3 regions of the Paenibacillus sp. J22R3 genome follow, and region 3 is predicted to be linked to each of the others. Evidence: riboswitches for the same ligand, from Rfam matches in the RefSeq annotation. Region 3 holds a riboswitch; each other region holds the start of a gene.
The links. Region 3 has a riboswitch for cyclic di-AMP ahead of AC0YN4_RS26105 (C40 family peptidase). Riboswitches for the same ligand answer to the same signal wherever they lie in the genome.

Region 1 (7,850 bases), on a different contig from region 3:
TAAGTATTATCGTATCGTCTGCTTGCCGCTCGAGGCCGATAATATGCTGACCGAGCACGACAGTCGGCTCGAACGTCATCGCTTGCGTCACTAGCTGCTCGATTAACTTGGCGCCAAGCGTAGGGGTGAGGCCGCCAACATCCCATATCATTTTCTCCGGGTAGATGAGAATGCGTCCGCCTAGCTCTTCGCGTGCTTCGATCAGCTTCGTCTTCATCTCCCGCATGCCGCTATAGAAAGCGGAGTAGAGGCCGGCCGGGCCGCCCCCGATTATGGTAACATCGAATAATTCCAGTTGATTGTTCACGTATGTGCCTACTTTCTTCTACTCTATTTAAGTTGGTTTCCGCCGCTGCTCGAAACGTAATGATTAATGGTTCATATAAATGAAAGCCCATGAAATAAATTCGCTGATACTGAGAATCATTATCACAATAATCATCATACAACGAAAGTAGGAGAAAGAAAATGAACAAAATGTTAATTTATAAATACAAAAGACCGAGCAGTGAGTCCCATGACTCTCTGCTCGGTCTATACTGTTGCAATTACGATTGTGGGAAGAACTGCGGCAAATAGTCTCTGTTCGCTTCCAGCATCTCATCCAGCAGTTTAATCGCGATTTCTACGCTCGGTACCAACGGATGGTGAACCATCGCTTGGAGCGCGATATCACGACTGCCGGAGACGGCTGCTTCTATTGTGAGCTGCTCGTAGGTTTTAACGGCATGAATTAAACCTTTGACATGCAGAGGCACATTCGTCAGAGGAAGGGGCAGCGGGCCGGTCTTCGTCACGACACAGTTCACTTCAATTGACGCGTTGTCGGGCAAGAAGTCAATCGTGCCATTATTAGCGACATTAAGCGTTTGGATGTCGTTCTTGCCGTTGTAAAGCGACTTCATGAGATTAACGGCAGCTTCGGAATAGTAAGCCCCGCCGCGCTGCTCAAGCTGCTTGGGTTTCTCGCTCAGATCAGGGTCAGCGTACAGCTGGAACAATTCATCTTCTACACGTTTCACGACTGCTGCGCGGTTGCCGTCTCGCTTGAAGGATTCCTGCTGTTCGGCCAGCATCTCATCGGTCATATAGAAATACTTCAGATAATAAGAAGGCAGTGCACCGAGCGAGCGGAGGAAATCCGGATTCCAGCCTGTCTGCGGCACGTTCTTGCCGCTGAAGCCTTCCGTATTGTTTAGCAGCTCAGGAAGCTTATCTACGCCGTTAACGTCTACGCGTGTCACCCAGTGCAGGTGATTCAAGCCAACGAACTCGGTGTAGATATGCTCCGGCGCTGTTTCGTATGTGGTAGTCAGCCATTTGGTCAGTCCGATCGGAGCATTGCACAGACCGACGCTGCGTACGTTGGAATGGGTGTGGATGGCCTCGGTAACGATACCTGCCGGGTTCGTGAAGTTAAGCAGCCATGCTTGAGGCGCCAGCTCCTCGATATCTCGGCAGATGTCCAGCAATACCGGAATCGTCCGCAATGCTTTCATCATGCCGCCTGGGCCGGTCGTTTCCTGCCCGATTACGCCGTATTTCAGCGGAATGGACTCGTCTCTGCCGCGCGCTTCGAGCATGCCGACACGCATCTGGGTGCTGATGAAATCAGCGCCTTTGATCGCCGTTCGGCGGTCTGTCGTCAGGTGCACTTCGATCGGAAGGCCGGAGCGTTCCACCATACGTTTGGCTAAATTACCGACAATGTTCAGCTTATGAAGACCTGCCTCAATATCGACGAGCCATAGCTCGCGTACCGGAAGCTCATGATGAAATCGAATAAATCCTTCAACCAGCTCCGGGGTATAGGAGGAACCTCCCCCAATAACAACAACCTTCAATCCGTCTGCCATCCCAGTCACATCCCATTCCATATCGTTAGTTATGCGTTATAGTTTGATATCATCGAATTCGCCAAGTGCTCGCATACGGGTATAAACATCTTGCTCAATCGTTAAGCCATCTGCTTCCATAGCAGACCAGACAGCGCCGAAGACCGGATCGACCGTCAATGTGACAAGTGTTGCCGATGGTGCGGCGGCCGATACAAGCTCTTCAACCGGCCCGCGAATCCAGCCGCCGCGGTCACCGCGTGTCAGAAGGCTGCCTGCCAGCACAACATCGAAAGTCTCGCCGGCCATCCCTAGGCGCCGCGCAACGGCGGCCACTGACTTGCCGAGCTCCGTCCCTTGATGGTGAAGGATAGCAATCGCGGCTTCATCGCCAAGCGCCGCTGCTTCAAACAGCAGCTTCGTGACGTCTACCGGCACCTTCTTGTCATGATCGAGGAAATCGTGAAACATCGTTTCAACATCGGGATATCCCAGGAAACGAAGCAGCAAATCAGTGAGCAGCGTTGGCTTCTCTCGACCATCCCAGGCGCGAATTACGGTACGGAATGCCTCAATGTTCAGCGAAGCGCCTCCGCCGAAATCGCCATGCATATATTCGAAGCCGCCGCATTGGATATGGACGCCTTCCCTGTTGCGGCCGGCGCAGTTGGTGCCGGTACCGCAAATGACCGAAATTCCATAGGAACGATCTGTTCCGGCGCGCAGTCCGATCATGGTGTCGCAAGTAATCGAGTAGCGAGGTAGGCCGATCGCGCTCACGATGGGATGCAGGATCCGATAATCCGCTTCCCGGTCAGCACCTGCCAGACCGAAATAGGCATGCTGTACATCCTCGTGGTTGATTCCCGCTTGTGTCAGTGCCGCGGATACGGCTTCGGCCAAGTGCCGAGCAGCGCCTTCTGCATCAAGCTGATGATTGCCGTTCCCGCTGTGTCCTTTGCCAAGCACATTGCCGTGTTCGTCTGTGAGCAGGGCGTGCGTTTTCGTGCCGCCGCCGTCTATGCCCAAATAATAAGCCATTATTGCCACTCCTGTCTCCGTAGGCTACCCCTAGTAATGCTTGTTTCCAAAAGGTCGATCCATTAAGTGTTTTCCAGCTGATTGTGCTTCATGACAGTTCCTGTTGATTGGCGGAGCACGAGCTCAGGGTCAATCCGCAGATTGGCTGCACGTTTCATCGATCCGTCGATTCGCTTAAGCAGCACTTCTGTAGCGGCCGCTCCGATGCGGTCAGCCGGCTGCCGTATCGTCGTCAAGAGGGGGCGCAGCAGCGTAGCGACCTGCTGATCGTCATAGCCGATTACGGCAACTTCATCCGGAACGCGAATGCCGGCCTCCATAAAGGCATTAATAACGCCGATCGCGATATAATCATCGCCGGCGAAAACCGCGCCCGGAAGCTGCTGCGCTTCGATCCATCGCCTAGCCGATTGATAGCCGAACTCAGCCGAATATTCGCCGGAAACGAGCTCGAACGGCTGGATGCCGGCTTCCTGAAGCGCCTCCAGGAAGCCATTGCGGCGTTCCCGAGTACTTCTAAACATTTCACTGCCGCTAAGATGCGCAATGGATGTATGTCCAAGCTCAATCAGATGTTGCGCCGCGGTATAACCACCTTTGAAATTGTTCACGGTAATGGAGTAGACATCATTCTCCGGTTTCTGATTATCGATCAGGACGTAAGGAATATTCCGTCGTTTCATTTCAATAATATAATGGTCTTCTTCAATCGGTGAGAGCAGAATAATACCATCCACGCGGTCCTCTTGGATCAGATAGTGACTGTCCTCCCGGCTGATGCTCTTCGTCACAGCTACAGCGAGGAAGTATCCCTGCTCAGCCAGAATACCGTTAATCTCATTGACGATTTCATCGAAGAAAGAATCCTGCATGGTGGTCATGATGAGGCCGATAATACCGGTCTTGCCCCTTGCGAGGCTGCGAGCGGCCGCACTTGGGCGATAATCGAGCTCCTTCATCACCTCAAGCACCTTCTGTCGATTCTTCTCGCGCACAGAACCTGCACCGTTAAGCACGCGGGATACCGTGACAACAGAGAGGCCCGACTTCTTGGCGACATCGAAAATACTAACCTTCATGCGTATGCATTCTCCTCCGGCGAGTAAAGTTAAAGCGGTTATACTTTAATTCAAAAAAATATAGGATCTAATCCCGATGATAATTAACTTGTTCGAATTCAAAGTTAAAGTGCTTTAACTTTTGTTTCTTTCCTTATTGTAGTGGAGGCCTCTCTGTTTATCAAGCATAATTTCTGTCCTTCCTATACAAGCTATCGCAAAAAGCATATAATAAATCCAAAATTACCCGTATTCATAAGCTGGAGCGCCGGAAGAGCTGACGAGCGCAATGGCGACTGAAGGCGGAGGAAGAGACAGACCCCGGGTCTTGTCTCTTTTTTCTTGCTTTTAGGGCTGTTTTTGCAACTGATTCGTATGAAGTGGTATGGTGTAAAGAAGCACTAGTAGGAGGAAGAACATGGCGAACGATTCGAGAAAAAACAAACATATTGCTAATATATCGCTTGGTATTATGGCAACGGGTTTCGCGGCTACGCTGCCTTTCGGCGGCACGGGGCTTAGCTTGCTGCATGTCGGCTTCGAGGCCGGTGTCATCGGGGGGCTCGCGGACTGGTTTGCCGTTACGGCGCTGTTTCGCCATCCGTTGAGAATTCCGATTCCGCATACGGCGCTGCTGCCGCGCAATCGCAAGAAGATGTCGGACGGTATCGTGCGCGTGCTCGAGGATCGGCTGCTTGCGAAGGAGAGCATGATCGAGAAGCTGCGGCAGATTGAGCTGGCGAAGCAGCTGTTGCCTGCTCTTCGCCAGGCGGCTCATTCGGCGGTACACAGCGAGCGTCTGCCTCATCTGCTTGAGGGAGCGCTGCGTACGATCGAGATGGAGAAGCTAGTCCCTATTCTCTCGGGGGAAATTCGCTCCGCGGTGGAGCGAATTGATTTGGAAGCAGCGCTGCGCGGCTTCTTGCGCAACGCCGTGGAGAATGGCGTAGACGAGCGTCTGCTCGATCTGCTGCTGGAGCGTGCGGAAGAATGGGCGAGCACCGAAGGGATGCGCCGCGAGCTGGGCAATGCGGCGATGCAGCTCGTGAAAGGGCTGAATCTGGGCGGCCTGATGCAATTTGCGGTCAACGCGTTTATCGGCTATCTGGATGAGGATCGGCTGGGCACGATGCTGCAATCCTTTATCCTAACGAAGATTAATGAACTGAAGGTTCAAGGCACGGATCGTCGTGCTGTTATTATGAAGCATCTGCATCAAGGGCTGGAGATGTTAATCTCACGTTTGGCCGAGACCGGACAGTTGAACGCGCTGCGCGATGAATTGCTTGCTTCCTTCGATCTGGATGGCGAGATGACACGGTTGTTCGAATCGCTGCGCGAGAGGGGCATTACGTTCCTTCATTCGGAGGATTTTGCAGCTAAGGTTTGGCCGATGCTGGAGGGGCTGCTTGATCGCCTGGAGGAGAACCACGGCTTGGTTCAGGATGCCGAGCATTGGTTGAAAGGGCAGATCGCCGGACTCATTGAACGCAATCACGCGAAGATCGGCTCGTTCGTCAAGGAGAACCTCGATCGTCTCGACAATGATCAGCTGGTGGAGTTAATTGAAGATAAAGTGGGGCAGGACCTGCAATGGATTCGGGTGAATGGTGCCGTCTGCGGCTTCCTGATTGGTCTGCTGCTCCGGTTAATTGAAATGGGCTTCGGTTATAACTAGCGCGAAGCAGCAGGCTGTCTCTTCTATTTCGCCTTATTTGTGAGAAACGGCAAATTAGTGAGGTAGAAGGAGAGTGCTTGCGATCTACTCCATTGTAAGCGTTATATTCGCGTCAGTTGGCTGGAAATGAGAACGAAACCGTTTGCGGCATTCCTTTACAAAAGACATGCGCAGGCGTAACATACGATTCATGCTTAATCTTCTGCTATAGCGCTGAATTTCTGAATAGAAATCGGGGGAACCACTCATCTGGGGTGAATCTTGAAGAACAGACCGCATGGTCGACGCTTCAAGTAGGGCGACTCTCACGCCCGAATCCGTCAGCTAACCTCGAAAGCGTATAAGAGAGGCAACGAATGTTCGTGCAATAGACACTTTGATGATAACTTGTGCCTAGAAGCCGCGAGAGGCGTTCCTCTGTGTTAAAGAGGCAATCCCCCTGCAGGCTTCTTTTTTGTGCGTTTTATAAGGTAAGGATGGTCACAAAGAAGAATAAGTTTGCGAAGATTATGTAAGTTTAAAGGTGTAGAAAGGAAGGCGAAGTTGTCATGGCTGGTTACCGCCGCAAAACCCCTGAAGAAATGCTCTTATCCATCTCCAAAATTCATCGCGGCCGTCTTAAAATTTATGTTGGTGCCGTGAGCGGCTCAGGCAAAACCTATCATATGCTGCGCGAAGGCCAAGCGCTTATGCAGCAAGGCATTGAGGTTGTGATTTGCGCAGTATCGACGATGCGCCGACCTGAAACGGTGGAGCAGCTTGCTGATTTGGAGCGGATTCCGAGTATTCATTGGTACAAGGGGGACGTGGAGAAGAAGGATCTTAATTTGGATGCCATTCTGGAACGGAATCCGGAGGTGCTGCTCGTTGACGGGCTGGCGCACGAGAACCGTCCGGAAGCGAAATTCCCGAACCGTTTGGAGGACATCCAATTTCTTCTGAGTCATGGTATCAGCATCATCACGACCGTGAATGTATACGAACTCGAAGGAGTAACCGAGCTTGCGCAGAAATTGACAGGCATCACAGCGGAATGTACGGTGTCCGCGGATCTGCTGGAATTGGCAGATGAGGTGCGGTTAATCGATGCTTCACCGGAAACGATTCTGTCACGCCTAAATGAAGGGCGTTTAAATAATATTAAAGATCCCGGGCTGCTCAAGCGTGGGAACCTCGGCAAGCTCAGAGAGATTGCGCTTCGGCTGATGGCGGAGGGCGTGAACGAGTCGCTGGAGAAATACCGCGAGGAGCAGGGCTTCATCGGGCCGTCCGGCGCGACGGAGCGCATCTTGGTAGCGGCGCAGTATCACTGGAATGGTTCGATCTATATCCGGCGCGGGCAACAAATCGCCAAACGTCTTGGCGGCGACTTGGAGGTTGTAGTCTTCGTCGATTCCAGCCAGGAGCCCACGAAGGAGAGAGATGACTTCAAGCGCTCCATTCTGAAGCTGACCGAGAAGGTGGATGCCGGCTTTAGAGAGATTCTGGTTAATAATAGAAGACAAATCCCGCGTGCACTCATTAAATACGCGATGCTGATTAATGCCACCCGTATTGTTATGGGGCATTCCAAGCAGACGCGTGCACAGGAGATTGCACAGGGTTCTATCGCGGGAAGCGTGCTGAAACAAATGCGCAACATTGACGTTTTCTTCATGGCGGACAGAGCCGATCATGAGGGGGAGCGAGTACTGCCGACGAAACGGGCAACCCCGAAGATGACAGCCGAGCCGTACCGGAGGCTGAGTGCGCAAGAGGTAGAGAAGAAGATCGAGCGGATTCGCCGCGGTAAATTCAAGGTCTATGTCGGCGCAGCACCGGGAGTGGGCAAGTCCTATATGATGCTTCGCGAGGGCAATGATTTGCTGCGCAAAGAAATCGATGTTGTAGTTGGACTTATGGAGACGCATGACCGCGCGGAAACGCAGGATCAGGCCGGGCGGCTTGAGGTTGTGCCTCGTCGGACAGTTGAATTCGATGGCCAGGTTTACTCGGAGATGGATGTGGACGCGATTATTGCGCGCAATCCGGAGGTTGTGCTGATTGATGAGCTGGCCTATAACAACGCACCGAGCTGCCGCAACAAACGGAGGTACGAGGATGTTCAGGAGATCCTGGACGCCGGCATATCCGTTATTGCGACAATGAACATTCACCATCTGGAAAGCTTGAAGGATGCGGTAGAGCAAATTACAGGGACTGCTGTAAAAGAGACGGTTCCGGACCTGATGCTGCGCG
Region 2 (7,850 bases), on a different contig from region 3:
GTGATCACCACTAAATCGCCGTTCAGTCGTTTGGCGATTTGCTGCCCTCGCCTAACGTAGATTGATCCGTTCCAGTGGTACTGCGTCGTGACAAGGATGCGCTCCGCTGTGCCGGATGGGCCGATCAGTCCCATTTCTTCACGATGCAACTTCAGGGATTCATTCACATCCTCCGCAACCAGCCGAAGCGCCAGTTCACGCAGTACACCTAAGTTGCCTCGTTTAAACAACGTTGCATCCTTATTGCCTTTCAAATGACCTTCGGCCATTCGACTTAAGACCGTTTCCGGGGTGACGTCAATCAGCCTTACCTCATCGGCCAGTTCAAGCGTATCCGCCGGAACCGTACATGTCGCTTCAATCCCCGTAAGCTTATGCGCGATTTCCGTGTAGCCTTCGAGCTCGTAGACGTTAACGGTTGTGATCACGCTTATCGCATGGGAGAGCAGGAATTTGATATCCTCCAGCCTTGTAGGAAACCGAGCGTCAGGACGATTCCGGTGTGCGAGTCCATCGACGAGAACGACTTCCGGATTTCGTTCTATGAGAGCATCCAGGTTCAAATCTTTGAACTCCGTACCGTCTGTATACCAATGAATACTAGGGACCCGCTCCAGATCACCTACTTGCTCTACCGTCTCGGGTCGCTGCAGCGTCGACACCGCGCAAATCACCACATCAATGCCTTGCTGCTTCAAAGCCTGCCCTTCACGCAGCATATGATAGGTTTTGCCTGAGCCGCTCACCGGACCGATATAGATCTTCAGCGTCCCGCGATGAAGCTTAGAGATGGAGTGCAAGATATCTTCCGGTGTTCTGCGTTTGAAGCTTTCCATTGGCGATTTCCCCCCCTATGTGAAACATCGAATAAACCGAGAAAGCCACCCCCATATGAAATGGAGGCGGCTGCTTAATAATCACTTCACTTGCTTCATTAACTCCATATTGATTGCCGTTAAGTTCACGCGCGGTTCCCCGAAGATACCAAGCTGGCGGCTTGTCGTATTGGCATCCACAAGTTCATTCAGTACCTGCTCCGAAATCCCTGTTTCTTTGCTGATTCGCGGCACTTGAAACTTGGCCGCTTCCGGGGATATATCCGGATCAAACCCGGAGCCTGAGATGGTTACCAGATCGGCCGGGATGTCCGTTAAGCTCGGATTCTCCTGGCGCAAGGCATCGATTCGCTCCTTCATCGCTTGCACATACTCCGGATAAGCGATTGCCATATTGGAGCCTGCTGTGGCAGTCGGATCAAATTTCGCATTTGAGGCTCGCGGGTGAAACCATTTCGGCGATTGGAAGTCCTGGGCGATCAGCTCCGAACCTACAACTTTGCCGTCTACTTTAATTAAACTGCCCTCGGCTTGTTTGGGGAATAGGACCTGGGCAAAACCCGTCGTGACTAAAGGATATAGGAGCCCGCAAAGCAGCATAAGCACTACGGACAGTCGGATCGCGGTCAATGTCATCTTCATATGATTATCTCCTTAAACAAGTTGAAGACCATGAAGCACCAGGTCTATGATTTTGATGCCGATGAAAGGGACGATAATCCCGCCGAGGCCGTAAATCAGAACGTTGCGCGTAAGCAGTGTATCTGCTGTCATCGCACGGTATTTCACGCCTTTCATCGCAATCGGAATGAGCAGCGGAATGATGACGGCGTTAAAGATAAGCGCCGACAGAATCGCCGATTTCGGCGAGGCCAGATGCATGATATTCAGCGATTGCAACTGAGGCATCGCGATGATAAACATAGCCGGGATAATCGCAAAATACTTGGCGATATCATTGGATATCGAGAACGTTGTAAGTGCACCCCGAGTAATGAGCAATTGTTTGCCGATAGAAACGACCGATAACAGCTTCGTCGGATCGGAATCCAAATCGATCATATTGGCCGCTTCCTTGGCAGCCATCGTTCCTGAATTCATGGCCAGACCCACGTCGGCTTGCGCCAGCGCAGGAGCATCATTCGTACCGTCGCCTGTCATCGCAACGAGCTTGCCTTCTTGCTGCTCCTTCTTGATGGCGGCGATTTTATCCTCCGGTTTCGCTTCGGCGATGAAATCATCGACGCCCGCTTCGAGGGCAATCGTAGCTGCTGTGAGCGGATTATCGCCCGTACACATGATCGTCTTGATGCCCATTGCCCGCATTTCTGCAAAACGTTCCTTCAGTCCGGGTTTCACGGTATCCTTCAAGTAAATGACGCCATAGATGCGATTGCCTACAGCCGCAGCGAGCGGAGTGCCTCCGGCTCTGGCAATCCGGTTCGAGACTTCTTCTAAGTCGCTCGGAATGCTGCCGCCGCTCGCGGAAACAAATTTCTTAATGGCATCGACCGCGCCTTTGCGGATCTGTACGCCGCCTGCCAGATCGAGTCCGGACATTCGCGTTTCTGCCGTGAACTCGACGATTTCAGCACTTGCATATTCACTCGCCGTCCAAGATTCGCCAAGCTTGCCGGCAAGCTCTACGATCGAACGACCTTCAGGCGTTTCGTCCTTAACGGAGGCCTGCAACGCGACGAACGTCATTTCCTTGGCGGTGACGCCTTTTACAGGAATGAACTCCGCAGCCATCCGATTCCCGTAGGTGATCGTACCCGTCTTATCCAAGATCAGTGTATCGATATCGCCGGCGGCCTCGACTGCCTTACCGGACATCGCAAGTACATTATATTGCGTTACACGGTCCATACCGGCAATCCCGATAGCGGACAACAGCGCGCCGATCGTTGTCGGTATTAAGCAGACGAGCAGAGCAATTAGAGTGGCGATATCCAGATTGACATTCAGATATTTCGCCATTGGAACCATGGTGATAATAACAATAAGGAAAATAATCGTTAACACGGCGAGCAGAGTCGTTAACGCCAGTTCGTTCGGTGTTTTTTGCCGTTTGGCGCCTTCTACGAGCGATATCATGCGATCTAGGAACGATTCGCCCGGATCTGTCATGACCTTCACAACGATATAGTCTGAGGCTACTCGCGTTCCCCCTGTAACCGAGGAGAAATCGCCTCCGGCTTCCTTGATTACAGGTGCGGATTCACCTGTAATCGCCGATTCATCGATGGATGCCAGACCTTCGATAATTTCACCGTCGGTCGGAATAAGCTCGCCGGCTTCCACACGGACAATGTCGCCTTTCTTCAGCTGTGTGGAAGGAACCTGCTTAAAGGATCCGTCCCGCTGAACAAGCTTCGCCATCGTTTCGGATTTTGTTTTCCGAAGGGTATCCGCCTGCGCCTTGCCTCGGCCTTCCGCTAAGGCTTCAGCGAAATTCCCGAACAATACGGTAAAGAGCAGGATGAAAAACACCGTCACATTATAACCTCTGCCCACAGTATCCGTACCAAACAGGTCCGGCCATATGGATAGCAGCAGCGTAATCACTGTACCTACTTCAACAATAAACATAACCGGGTTCTTCATCATAACGACCGGATTCAGTTTCTTAAAGGCATCAAGTATCGCCTGCGATGCGATTTCCTTCGTTATGGTCTTTCTGCGTGCAGCAGCCATCGTTATCTCTCCTTAAGTTTAGTGCGACATGGCCAGATGTTCAGCGATTGGTCCCAGTGCTAGGGAAGGGAAGAACGTAAGCGCTCCGATCACGAGAATGATCATGATGAGAATACCCGTGAACAATGGTGTATTCGTGCGCAATGTTCCCGTTGTAACCGGAACAACTCGTTTAACCGCGAGAGATCCGGCAATCGCAAGCATCGCAATGACTGAAATATAACGGCCGAACAACATCACAAGCCCAATTCCTACATTATAGAAGTCGGTATTCGCGGTCAGACCGCCAAATGCGGAACCGTTGTTTGCCGCGCCGGACGTAAAGGCATAAAGCACTTCAGATAGTCCATGCGTACCGGCGTTCGCTATGGACGCGACGGCTGTCGGCGTTGCAAGTGCAAGCGCGGTCGGTGCCAGAATGATCAAAGGGTGAATGAGCAGCGCAATGGCAGCCAGCTTCACTTCCTTGCCTTCAATTTTCTTGCCGAGGAATTCCGGCGTACGTCCGACCATCAGACCGCAAATAAATACGGATAAAATGAGATACAATAACCCATTGAGCAGCCCGACGCCTTTACCGCCGAATACGTTATTCAGCATCATTTCGGCTAATGCAACGAATCCCCCCATCGGTGTTAACGATTCGTGCATATTATTTACGGCCCCAGTTGTTGCAGCTGTCGTCACTGCCGTAAACAAAGCGGACTCGGATATACCGAACCTGACCTCTTTGCCTTCCATATTTCCATGAAGGCCTGCTGCATCAAGTGCGGGAACTCCTTTGTATTCCGATACAAAAACGACTGTAAGCATAACCATGAAGATGAGTCCCATCGCCGCGAATACAGCCCAGCCTTGTTTCTTGTTCTTTATCATCAGGCCGAAGGCATAGACAAGCGCGGTAGGAAGCAGCATCATACTAATAATTTGAACCATGTTTGCGAGCGGTGTTGGATTCTCGAACGGATGCGCCGCATTCGTACCGAACCATCCCCCGCCGTTCGTACCGATATTTTTGATTGATTCCAGCGTTGCAACGAGGCCTCTGGTTATCGTTTGCTGAGCCCCTTCAAGCGTGGTCGCATCTACAGCACCTTGGAACGTTTGCGGAATGCCTTGGAACACGTAGAACAAAGCAACCAAGAAGCTGAGCGGCAAGAACACTCGCGTGATTCCGCGAACCATGTCCACATAGAAGTTACCTAGATTATCCTGACGTCCGACGAGTCCGCGTATGAACGCAATCGCAATTGCAAAGCCGGTTGCCGCCGACGTGAACATCGGAAAGGTAATCGCAAGCAATTGAGACAGATAGGATAGTCCGTTCTCACCCGAGTAAGACTGCCAGTTCGTATTCGTAATAAACGATACGGCTGTATTGAAAGCCTGCCCTGCAGGCATATTGCCGATCCCGTCCGGATTAAGCGGCAGAAAGCTTTGAAACCGTAATACAAGATACAATAGGAGCATCATAACAAAGTTGCTCAGCAGGACGGCTGCTACATACTTCTTCCAGCCCATTGCTTCATCTTCGCGTACGCCCATCAACCGATACAGCAACCGTTCAAACGGACCGAACACACGATCCAATGCTGTTTTCTCATGCTGAAACACTTTTACAAGATAACTGCCTACCGGCTTAACCAACAACATAATGATGATCAGCGTAATGGCTACCTGTACGAACCCCATACTCATGTCATGAATCCTCCGCCCTGGCCATTTAGAATTTTTCTGGTTTAACTAACACAAAGCCTAGATACAAAATAAGAATAGCTGCAATAATGCCGACGATAATCATAGCGTTACCTCCCTAGGCTCTCTCACAGAATTTAAGGAATCCCCAGAATATTGCGAATGCAGCAACAAACAATACCACCATTGTAAAATCATTGACCATAACTTCTTACTACCTCCTATAGCTGCATGCAGTGAATTGAGAATATTTTCCCCTGCTAGATTGAAACTATTCATGTCTTTCAGCGTGCTTGAGGTTTCATACGCTGCTTATCGGTTCCCCCTCTTCGGTATAAGGAAATCTTAATACGGGTTGCCGTAAAAAGGGGGTAAAGAAACCTGCTGCCAGGTGTAAAAAAAGTATAAAAATCAATCGTTATCGCCGTCTAGAACGATACGTATGCCTGAGAATGGTCGAATAAATAGGCGCGATTCCATAATGCGTAATTTCGATTGGCTATGCCTTTCGCCGTGTAATCCAGCTGCTCGGCTAAGCTTGTTAATGCCGATTCCATTAAATGCGCGCGTTCCATCCCCCATGCGTCTTGCTTCTGGTGGATGTAGTCCAGACTCTCCTCGAGTGTCAGTCCCTTCATTCGCTGGTAGATGGCCGTCCACTGCACAATGTCGCCCTTCAGGTTACAGCCGTGCATCTGGAATTCAATGAGGCTGCAGCCTCCGTCATTCGTGGTGATGGCGAGTAAACCGCAAATGCAGTCTTCACTATGTCCAGGCAGCCGTTCATCCGTGAGCTCCCCATCAAATTGAAACAGCTCGATCGCCTTAATCTTGCAATCTTTCACAATAGTCACTCTCCTGAATGGTTTGGTAGAAAACACAAAGAGGCCCGGGGAGCAGAGAAACTCTACTCCCGGGCCTCTTTCACAGCGTGCGTAAAGAAACAAGCTGCTGGAAGCTCGATTGAAGGGGGTTCTCTCTCATACGCTTACGAGGTTAGCTGTCGGATTCGGGCTTGAGAGTACCCTACCTTAACAAATAACACCTGTTATGGATTCACCCCAAGAAGCCGTTCTGATCGAAATCGGCTTCTGATTGGTTCCCCCGTTCCTCTTGCGAGGACTCAGCGTTTAAAGCAAGTTATTCCGTTGATGAATCAAATCTTATTCCTGCGCGAAGAGAATGTAAAACCTGATTTACGTGCTAATTCCGCCAATTCTATCGAATTGCGCGCATAATTGCGCTTTCATCCTGCGAACCCATTCTTTTCAATTGGATTATCATAGGAATGCTTCCAAACCTTACTGCTTGTGATGCCAACAATAAGGAGCAAAGCACATTGTTCTCACATGGCAATTGAATGTGACCCCGAGATGCGATACGCTGAAATCTATAATGGACCCGGCCTGCTCGCTGGGAAGAAGGAGATTGGATCATCGTGCAGATTTTGCACCGGGAAAACAGCTCGCTGAACGAGATTACCGTTTACGATACGAATACGTACGGCGAGGAGCATGGGCGATTCCGAGTCCTTCAGTTCTCAAACAGCGCCATGCAAGGTGCTGTGGATTTGGATCAGCCTGAGCGGATCCTATTCGAATATCCGCAGGCTATGCTTCACCTCATGAATGGCAGCAACCCGACCTATCAGCGTCTGTTTATCATTGGTCATGGCGTTGGAACAATTGCTCGACATAGTACGGCGAGAACGATCAAAGTTGCGGAGCTGGACGAGCGAGTTGTGGCGTTAAGCAGGCAATATTTTGGCTATCGTGACGATAATGTGGCGGTTGGCGATGGCCGTGAACTGCTCTCATGCGAAGCTGAGCATACGGTTGATTTTATTGTGCTCGATGCCTTCTCCGATAAGGGAACGCCGCGGCATTTGACTTCGATGAGCTTCTTCGAGCTTGCTGCCGCCAAGCTGGATGAGAGCGGTGCTATCCTCATCAATCTCATGGGTAAGCGTGAGAACGATGCACATATAAACGCCATCTATACAACACTTCGAGAAGTGTTTCGATTCGTGAAAGCATTTGCTTTGCCAGCTGAAAACGCCGCGGATCGTCGAAATTACATCCTGACGGGCAGCAGCGCCCCGCTGACCTGCCAGACTCGCCGAATGGCCGGGTTTATGGAAATGGAATTGGGGCAAGGCTATATCATCGTGGATCACGATCACGACTAGTAGGATTCGCCTATCAGACGTGCTAGTGATATTTTTGATAAGAGAGGGGTTGCTATAAACCTTTGAATACGCCAGCCGCTCCGGCGCAGACCGTCCGCTTATTCGCTGCCGTCCCTGTACCGGATTCCATTAAACAGTCACTTTCGATAGGGTGCGAGGACATCAAATCACAGCTTCTATTTCGCAAATGGGCACATCCTGACGATTATCACATCACGCTGCAATTTCTGGGCGATACGCCAATAGAGCTTGTCCCTGCCATCTCGGCAGCACTTCGTGAAGCAGCATCGTCCGTTCAGGCTTTCGCGTTACATGTGACTTCGCTGGGCGTCTTCGGGCGTCCGATTCGCCCCTCCGTCCTGTGGGCTGACGTCGCAGGGGATGTCGAGCAGCTGCACAACTTGCAACAGCATGTTGCAAGGAGGTTAAAACCT
Region 3 (7,850 bases):
CGATTCAAACATGGCAGCAGTGCAGCCAATGTTTTGCCCGATCCGGTTGGCGCGGCAATCAGCGTATGACGGCCTTCCACAATGGCGGCCCATGCTTCCAGTTGGACAGGGGTAGGTTCGCCGAAAGTATGCCAGAACCAACCGGCCAGCGTCTTATGAAATCCCGCGAGCGCGGGGGATGAGAGTGACATAGCGGAAGCTCCTTTTCTATTCAAGTACTCAAAATGTATAATTTCATCTCCAAAAGACACCGCCAGCTGGTTAGTTTCACTGGAACGCGCCATCCAGAGCCCATATATCTGCAAACGAACTCAATTATTAATTCTAACGAATCCCACAGGCCTTATTTCGGCCAAATAACGCAATTTGAAATTCTAACGAATCCTACAGGTCTTATTTGGACTGAAATAGCCCTTTTCCATCCATATTCACCTAAATAAGACCGCTAGGGTTCGTTAGAATCGAAAAGTATCGATTTCCCCTAAAATAAGACCTCCACGATTCGTTAGCCTGCAACCACTGTCGCTGTCCCCGGCACCGGAGCGTCATCCCGGCTAACAGCAGCTCCACCGAATGAAATGACCTTCTCGGCCCCGGCCGACGCGCCACGCATTTCTCCACGGCACCAGCCATCAATCCGTCGACGTTCTCCGTCTGCCTTCTCCACCAATCCATCGCCTTCCCCGCCGCGCCAACCGCACGCGCCGTTCCCCACCTCTATCATCCTACTATTCATCATGAGTCAATCGATTCCTCTTTAGACAGTCCTCGCCGCTCTAACCTGCTAAAAATCGGTCATTTGTTAAGCTTCGTCACATAAGCTTAGAAAAAAGGAGGAATCCGGGATGGCAGGATGGCGGGACAGCATAGAGAGTCGGCGAGCAGAGTGGAAGAAGCTTGAGGTTGGTTTAACGGATACGTTGGCGGGACGGCGCGTACTGCGGGTGAGTGGACCGAGAACGCCGCGACTGACGACGCCGGTGACGAAGGCGGTCCGTCAAGAGGAACTCCAAGCAGTGGCCGATACGTTCGATGCGGGGCTGGCTTGTTTCTGCCTCGGCGAGCTGCCGGCGGGGGAGCGTCAGCACTTCCTCGAGGCCTGGCATGAGCGGCTTGCCTCAGGCGCGATCGTCGTCATGGCCGACCGCCGAAGCGAGGGCTGTGCGACGCCGATTGAGCTGCATGATCTGTTTGCGCCGCTCGGCAGCAAGCTCGATGTCCAGGTTGGCCGAACGTTCTGGTGGGTGCGCTACTTAAGGCGGTAATGCCGATTATACCATCGAATAGAACAAAAGAAGCCGCAGGTGCTTGTCCCGAAGGACGAACAGCTGCGGCTTCTTTTGTGCTCACACAGGCACCTTAGGCAGGTGCAATAATCAATCTTACTCGTCGCCGCCGCCATCTGCAACGTCAGTAGGCTCGTCCGCGTATTTCTCATACGTTTCCGGGCTCATCACGCGGCGTGCTGTAACATACCGTTTGGAATAGTAGGAATCGCTCAGTGCGCTGATGGTTACACCTTTGCTGGTGGAGGAGTGTGCAAACTTGCCTTCGCCAACATAGACGCCAACATGCGAGATTCCTTTTCCTGTCGTATTAAAGAATACGAGGTCGCCGGCGATCAAATCCGCTTTCGCGATTTTCTTGCCAAGCTGTGCTTGCGAACGGGATGCATGCGGGATATCCACGCCGAGTTTATTAAACACGTACATGGTGAATCCGGAGCAGTCAAACCCTTTCGTTGTAGTACCGGTGTACACATAAGGTGTACCGATCAGATCTGAGATGACCCCATCCATTTTGGATTGCGCGAAAACGCTTCCTGTTTGAAAAAGTAGAAGCATCGCCAGTCCGATCAAAAGTGCAGAAAGCTTTTTCAAAACGGGAAACTCCTTCCAGTGCCTACGAGGTTAGCTGTGGGGTTCGGTTGAAGGCTCCCTATGATCACCTCTGGCATGCCGCGTCTTGCTTTGCGGATGTCGGGATCAATTCACCCAAGATGGTTCCCCCGTTTCCCGTGATGGGAATTCGGCAAAATTTTCATTTCTAGGCATAATTATTCGATCATTTTCTTCCTTCTCCTCCCTAGTTCACAACTTGTTCACAAATTAAAATTATTAGAATGCAACCTTTTATCTCTCACTTTCGTATAGTGGCCGCTAGTTTCGGCGATTTATGGGGCTCGCCCGCGATCAGCCCACCGTGCAAAGCATGTCTCATCTTGAAATGAAGCACATGTCAAAAAAACCCGCTCTACCCGAGGAGTTTGTCTTTAATATGCCAGTAATTAGTGAAAAAGGAGGCCGTCCCACTGTCATGAACATGACATGATGGGCGGCCTCCATGCATGGATTAGACCTGTTTCGACTGCCAAGCATCGTACTGGGCGGCTACCGTCCATACCTTCATGATGGTTCGGATCAACTGGTAACCTTGATGCAGGATGAGCGCCAGCAGACCTGCCCACAGCAGCGATACGGAAGCAATGGTCATACTGAGCGCGGCTCCAATTGCCCACATTAGAAGCGAAATACCGGCGAAAGGCAGGAAATTCGCAATGCATGTCCATAGGGAGCGGAGGGCGCCGGTTCCGGCGACTGCCCCGAACTGCATGGAGAGGAAGAGCAGGTGGATCAGAACCGCCCAAGCGAGCCAAGCACCCGCCCACGGACCGGCTTGCTGTGCAAACTCCAGCAGCGAGTTGCTTCCTAATAGTTTCGTTAATGCCCTCGGCAGCAGCCAAATGGCCGGCAGGAGCGTGAGTGTTGTTTCCACCAAGTAGAGCAGCGCAACCGGCTTCCAAGCAGCGCGGATGCCTTTTAGAAATTTCGTGCCGTTCTCGTCCGTTACATGATGGAGGGAGTGGAACAGCCCTGCATTCAGGAAAGGGGTGATCACAATGCGCCCGGCCAGCAGCCCGCAGAAGAGCCAGACATAGGGGCGGATCAGATCGGTCTTGATGAGCTGGAACTGTGCTTCCGTCATGAAGAGCTGAACGGCTGTACCACTGCTGCCGATGCTGTCCGGGAATCTTTTTAGAAGCGGCACGGTTATCCCTTCAATGGTTCGATAGAGGAAGAAGCCCCATATCAGCTCATATAGAAACAGCATAATGATAATGTAGAAGTGCTTAACGGTCAGTCGCCAGCCTTGCTTCAGATGCGTTCTCATTTATCATCACCTCCCGGAAAGTTTTTGCTAGGCTTCACCATGCGATGCAAGCAAAGATGCTCTCAATCAGCTTGGAAACACCGACACTCCAGCGTGTGCGTGATTTCTCTGCGAGCTCGGCTTTCATAAAGTTGTTGATGTGTTTGTTGTCGAGCACGTTGTCGTTGTGCGGATCGACGGCGGCCCACAGCAGCTTGGAGGAGTGGACGATTTTATATTGAATGTGGGTTTCTTGGCCGTCCCACACTTTAGGCATCAGCGTACCGTCGGCAAAATGGAACACGACCGACACCGGCCCGGAGCTGCCGCCTGTCTTCTTGATGAGTACGACCGATTCGTACTGCGTCTCATTGCCTTGTTTCACTGGACGTACATGAATGGAAGCGACCGAGTAATCGGACATGGCATCCCCGTACACGAAATGGCTGAAGTAGTCGTTCCACTTGGACTTCGTTACGGACTCCACGACACGCTGGAAGTCGGCGGTGGAAGGATGCTTGAATTTATATTTTTGAAAATAAGTCCGCATAATCTTACGCATCGTCTGGGCGCCGACCTGCTTCTCGATGCCGAAGAGCACCAGCTTCGCGCGCATGTATACATTCTCGGCATAGTGATTGTTGCTGTGGTAGGACCAGGAAAGCTGCTTCAGCGGTGCAGGGTTCGTCATGTAGCTTGCTTCCACCGGCAAATTCGGCTCCACGCCGTATTCGCTCTCCATCACTTTGTCCTCGGCATAGGAGGTGAAACCTTCGTCGAGCCAAGCCTCTTCGAATTCATTGGAAGCGACCATGCCGTACCAATATTGATGGCCGATCTCGTGGACGACCGTTCGCTCCAGATCGTAGCCGGGATTCTCGTTCTCTGCGGCAAATGCAGTAATGAGTGTCGGATATTCCATCCCGCCTGCGCCGTTGCCGCCTTTAGGCGGAACTACGACAGAGAGGGTGGTATAGGGGTAAGCGCCATACCATTGTGCATATTTGGAGAGTGCTGATTTGGCTGCGTGCATGTAGCGATCCTTGAATTTGGCGTGCAGCGGATCCAAGTACAGCTTGATACGAACACCCGGAACGCCGTCTGTGGAGAAAGGTTCCTCTGAATAGACGAAATCCGGTGAGGCCGACCAGCCAAAATCATGCACATCATCGGCGTAGTATTGGTAGGTTTTGCGGCCGGCTGCCACGACGGAAGGTTTGGTTTGGAAGCCGGTTGCCGCTACTTTATAGCTGTCCGGGACGTTGATTTTCACACTGTAGATGCCAAAGTCGCTGTAAAATTCCGAGTTGCCGTGGTACTGATGAATGTTCCAGCCTTCGGCGGCTCGGCCGCGTGTGCCTGCAGTTTCGTACACGGCAAGCTTCGGAAACCACTGGCCCGCCATGATGAAGTTGCCGGAGTAGCCCATCCGCGCGAACACTTCCGGAAGCTTGACCTCAAATTTCATACGAAGCGTGACGCTTTTGCCCGGTGCGACAGCTTGCGGCAGCCGCAGCTTGGCCAGCGTTAAATCATGTGGGTTGCTGTCATCGGGCTGCACGTAATGCAGACGCGGAAGAAGGCTGTAACCTTCGGTCGTCTCTAGGGAGAGCAGGTTCATATAGCCGATGCTGTCCGAGGTCGCTTTATCATTGCGGAGCTGACCGCCGGATTCTTTCATGAAGGTCGTGTCTTTGGAGCGGAAGGCGTTCGGGTATAGATGAAAATACATCTCGGACACCTGCTGCCTGCCGGGGTTTGTCCATGTGACAGACTGCTCCCCGACCAACATGTGCGTATTCTCCTGGAGTTTCACATCGATGTGGTACTCCGTAACCCTTTTGCTGAGCGCTACCGGCTTTGGCTGCATCACAATATCGGGCTCCGGCGCGGTTGACGGAGCAGCAGGCTTCGGCGCCGTGTCTTTCTTGGCAGGAGCGGAGGCATATGTATATTGCGAAACCCAGGCATCTCCGAACCCTTGCCTTGCCGTTAAGCCCAGAATCACGGCGACGAGGGCAAAGAGTAGAAAACGTTTGGCGTGACGTGGATTCATTGAAAGATTCCCTCCCGTTGACAAGCATCTAAAGCATGTATATGTTTGCTTTTCCGAGATTATTAGCTAAAATGGAATTAATGTGCGGACAGGCGCGGAAACCGCGCCGGACGTGGAATCGTAGCGTTTTTAGATGGGAGTTGAAGCGTAAGATGAGTGATCAAGAGAAAGATCAACAGCCCGTGGAGAAGAAAGAGAAGAAGTCTCTCTCTTTGAACGTGGTGAGCAATAAGGAACATAAAGGCTTTGGTGCAGGGACGATTGACCTCAGCAGCGTATCCTGCGTCATGATCGATAACGGCGAGGCTTACATTGATGTAGGTGCGATGCATGCGAAGAGCAAGATCGAGAAAGGGATCAAATTCAGCACGAACAAGGAAGATGTGCCTAACGGCCGTCTGTGCTGGATCGTCTGGGTAGCCGTTGATCGCAATGAAGAAGGTTCGTTCTATGCAGGGGCAACCGCTTGCCCGATGCTGGTGGACACAGAAGCACGCAGAGGCTGGAAGATCCTTGCGCAGCACGTGAATAACCTGGATTATGCGATCAAGCGCCGGTTCGTGCTCGACGAGCTTGGAACCGAAGAGAGAGCGGCGCTCAAGAAGCTGCTCGTCACCAACAATCAGGAGTGGTGGGACCGCTCGCCGGATAAGTTGAAGGAAGCGCTGAACGTATAATTTTGATGGATAACACGTAACGTATAACATGCACTTGTGCTGTAATAAAGCCGGTTTGCCGTCTCTCTAATGAGGAGAAGGGTGAAGCGGCTTTTTATTATTTATTCTGTTTCGAAGTGCATCCTAATTATGGTATAGTCGTAGGACAGAACGTTTGTTCTAAAATTAGGGGGAACTGGAATGAATTTACCGCGCGTATCGCGCAATCAATATTCGGAGCTGCTCCGGCGCTATCTGCTCCCGCAGAAGCGGACATTAATCGGCCTTGCCTTATTGCTCTTCCTATCGATTGGCTTGCAGCTCGTCAACCCTCAAATTATTCGCTTCTTTATTGATACCGCACAATCGGAAAGCAGTATGAAGCCGCTTCTTATCGCAGCTTGTTTGTTTATTGGATTCTCCCTTGCGCAAGGGGCGGTATCGGTCGCAGCCACCTACTTCAGTGAGAACGTAGGCTGGAAAACTACCAATGTGCTGCGCGGCGACTTGGCTGCTCACTGCTTGTCGCTGGATATGCCGTTTCATAAGACGCATACATCCGGGGCTATTATTGAACGGGTAGACGGTGATGTGAATGCGCTGGCGAATTTCTTCTCCAGCATGATCATTAATCTGGTCGGTAATTTCTTGCTGATGGTGGGCATCTTGGTTCTGCTGTTTCGGGAAAGCTGGTTGATCGGCACAGGCATGACGGTGTTTGTGTTTCTGGCCATTCTGGTCATTCAGCGTATACGGAAGATGGCAGCACCGCTGTGGAAGGATTGGCGGCAAGCGAATGCCGATATGTACGGATTCATCGGCGAGCAGCTGGAAGGAACGGAGGATATTCGGGCCAACGGGGCATCAGGATTCGTTATGAATCGCTTCTACGGCATGCTGCAGCGGATGCTGCCGCTTCGCGTTAAGGCTTTTCTTGGTTTTGGCGCGATGTGGAGCACGACCATCGTTGTTTTTGCTTTAGGGAATGCGATGGCCTTCGCTATTAGTGCGTATCTATGGAAGGCAGGCTCTATTTCGATTGGTACGGTGTATTTGATTTTCTACTATACAGAGCTGCTTGCAAAGCCGATTGAGAAGATTCGCACGCAGATGGAGGATTTGCAGAAAGCGGACGCCAGCATATCGCGTATTCGCGCTTTATTCGAGACGCACTCTGCTCTTGTGGATGGACCGGGTGCAACGCTTCCAGAGGGTGCGCTCGGTGTGAAGTTTGATGAAGTCACCTTCAGCTACGAGGATGGTACGGGCGAGCCTACGCTTGACCGATTGGTTCTGGATTTGAAGCCCGGCGAGGTGCTAGGCTTGCTCGGCCGGACGGGGAGCGGGAAGTCGACGCTTGCCCGGCTGCTGCTTCGGTTCTACGATCCGCAGGAAGGAAGCGTCTCCTTGAGTGGGACGGATATCCGCGAGCTGAAGCTAAGTCAGCTTCGCAACCGTGTGGCCATGGTTACTCAGACGATTGAAATTATGGAGGGCACGATCCGTGATAATCTGACCTTCTATGATGACTCGATACCGGATGAGCAAATCATAGCCGTCCTACATCAGCTAGGGTTAACGAGCTGGTATGAGGCGATGCCGGAGGGGCTGGACACCAGGCTCGCCTCCGGCGGCGGAAGTCTCTCTGCGGGGGAAGCGCAGCTGCTCGCTTTTGCCCGTGTGTTTCTGACGAATCCGGGTCTTGTCATTATGGATGAGGCGTCTTCGCGGCTTGACCCGATGACGGAGCAGCGCATTGAGCAGGCTATTAGCACGCTGCTTGCGAACCGCTCTTGTATTATCATTGCGCATCGATTGGCTACCGTACAACGTGCTGACAGTATCCTGATTCTCGAGAACGGCCGCGTCATCGAAGCAGGCAGCAGAACAGCGCTTGCAGCCGATCCGGCATCGCGTTTCAGTGCCATGCTGGCAACCGGCCTTGAGGAGGTGCTCGTATGACGACTTTTCGATTTCTGATGGGGCTC

Region 1: another riboswitch for cyclic di-AMP. It lies ahead of AC0YN4_RS22820 (histidine kinase); the one in region 3 lies ahead of AC0YN4_RS26105 (C40 family peptidase).
Region 2: another riboswitch for cyclic di-AMP. It lies ahead of AC0YN4_RS31385 (hypothetical protein); the one in region 3 lies ahead of AC0YN4_RS26105 (C40 family peptidase).

The regions. Positions count from the first base shown of each region.
Region 1 is NZ_JBWDNS010000005.1:355,731-363,580, reverse strand. Features, by position in the region: gene AC0YN4_RS22845 (NAD(P)/FAD-dependent oxidoreductase) at 1-307, opposite strand, end outside; gene AC0YN4_RS22840 (6-phospho-beta-glucosidase) at 549-1,856, opposite strand; gene AC0YN4_RS22835 (N-acetylglucosamine kinase) at 1,893-2,876, opposite strand; gene AC0YN4_RS22830 (LacI family DNA-binding transcriptional regulator) at 2,939-3,955, opposite strand; gene AC0YN4_RS22825 (DUF445 domain-containing protein) at 4,353-5,612, shown strand; cyclic di-AMP (ydaO/yuaA leader) riboswitch at 5,814-5,966, shown strand; gene AC0YN4_RS22820 (histidine kinase) at 6,161-7,850, shown strand, end outside.
Region 2 is NZ_JBWDNS010000016.1:18,569-26,418, reverse strand. Features, by position in the region: gene AC0YN4_RS31410 (histidine kinase) at 1-836, opposite strand, end outside; gene kdpC (potassium-transporting ATPase subunit KdpC) at 918-1,478, opposite strand; gene kdpB (potassium-transporting ATPase subunit KdpB) at 1,491-3,533, opposite strand; gene kdpA (potassium-transporting ATPase subunit KdpA) at 3,552-5,225, opposite strand; gene AC0YN4_RS31390 (potassium-transporting ATPase subunit F) at 5,257-5,334, opposite strand; gene AC0YN4_RS31385 (hypothetical protein) at 5,657-6,073, opposite strand; cyclic di-AMP (ydaO/yuaA leader) riboswitch at 6,199-6,367, opposite strand; gene AC0YN4_RS31380 (spermidine synthase) at 6,667-7,416, shown strand; gene thpR (RNA 2',3'-cyclic phosphodiesterase) at 7,479-7,850, shown strand, end outside.
Region 3 is NZ_JBWDNS010000007.1:31,639-39,488, reverse strand. Features, by position in the region: gene AC0YN4_RS26120 (DEAD/DEAH box helicase) at 1-191, opposite strand, end outside; gene AC0YN4_RS26115 (hypothetical protein) at 506-739, opposite strand; gene AC0YN4_RS26110 (hypothetical protein) at 846-1,265, shown strand; gene AC0YN4_RS26105 (C40 family peptidase) at 1,383-1,880, opposite strand; cyclic di-AMP (ydaO/yuaA leader) riboswitch at 1,885-2,044, opposite strand; gene AC0YN4_RS26100 (hypothetical protein) at 2,353-3,171, opposite strand; gene AC0YN4_RS26095 (M1 family aminopeptidase) at 3,206-5,206, opposite strand; gene AC0YN4_RS26090 (YwhD family protein) at 5,359-5,883, shown strand; gene AC0YN4_RS26085 (ABC transporter ATP-binding protein) at 6,064-7,824, shown strand; gene AC0YN4_RS26080 (ABC transporter ATP-binding protein) at 7,821-7,850, shown strand, end outside.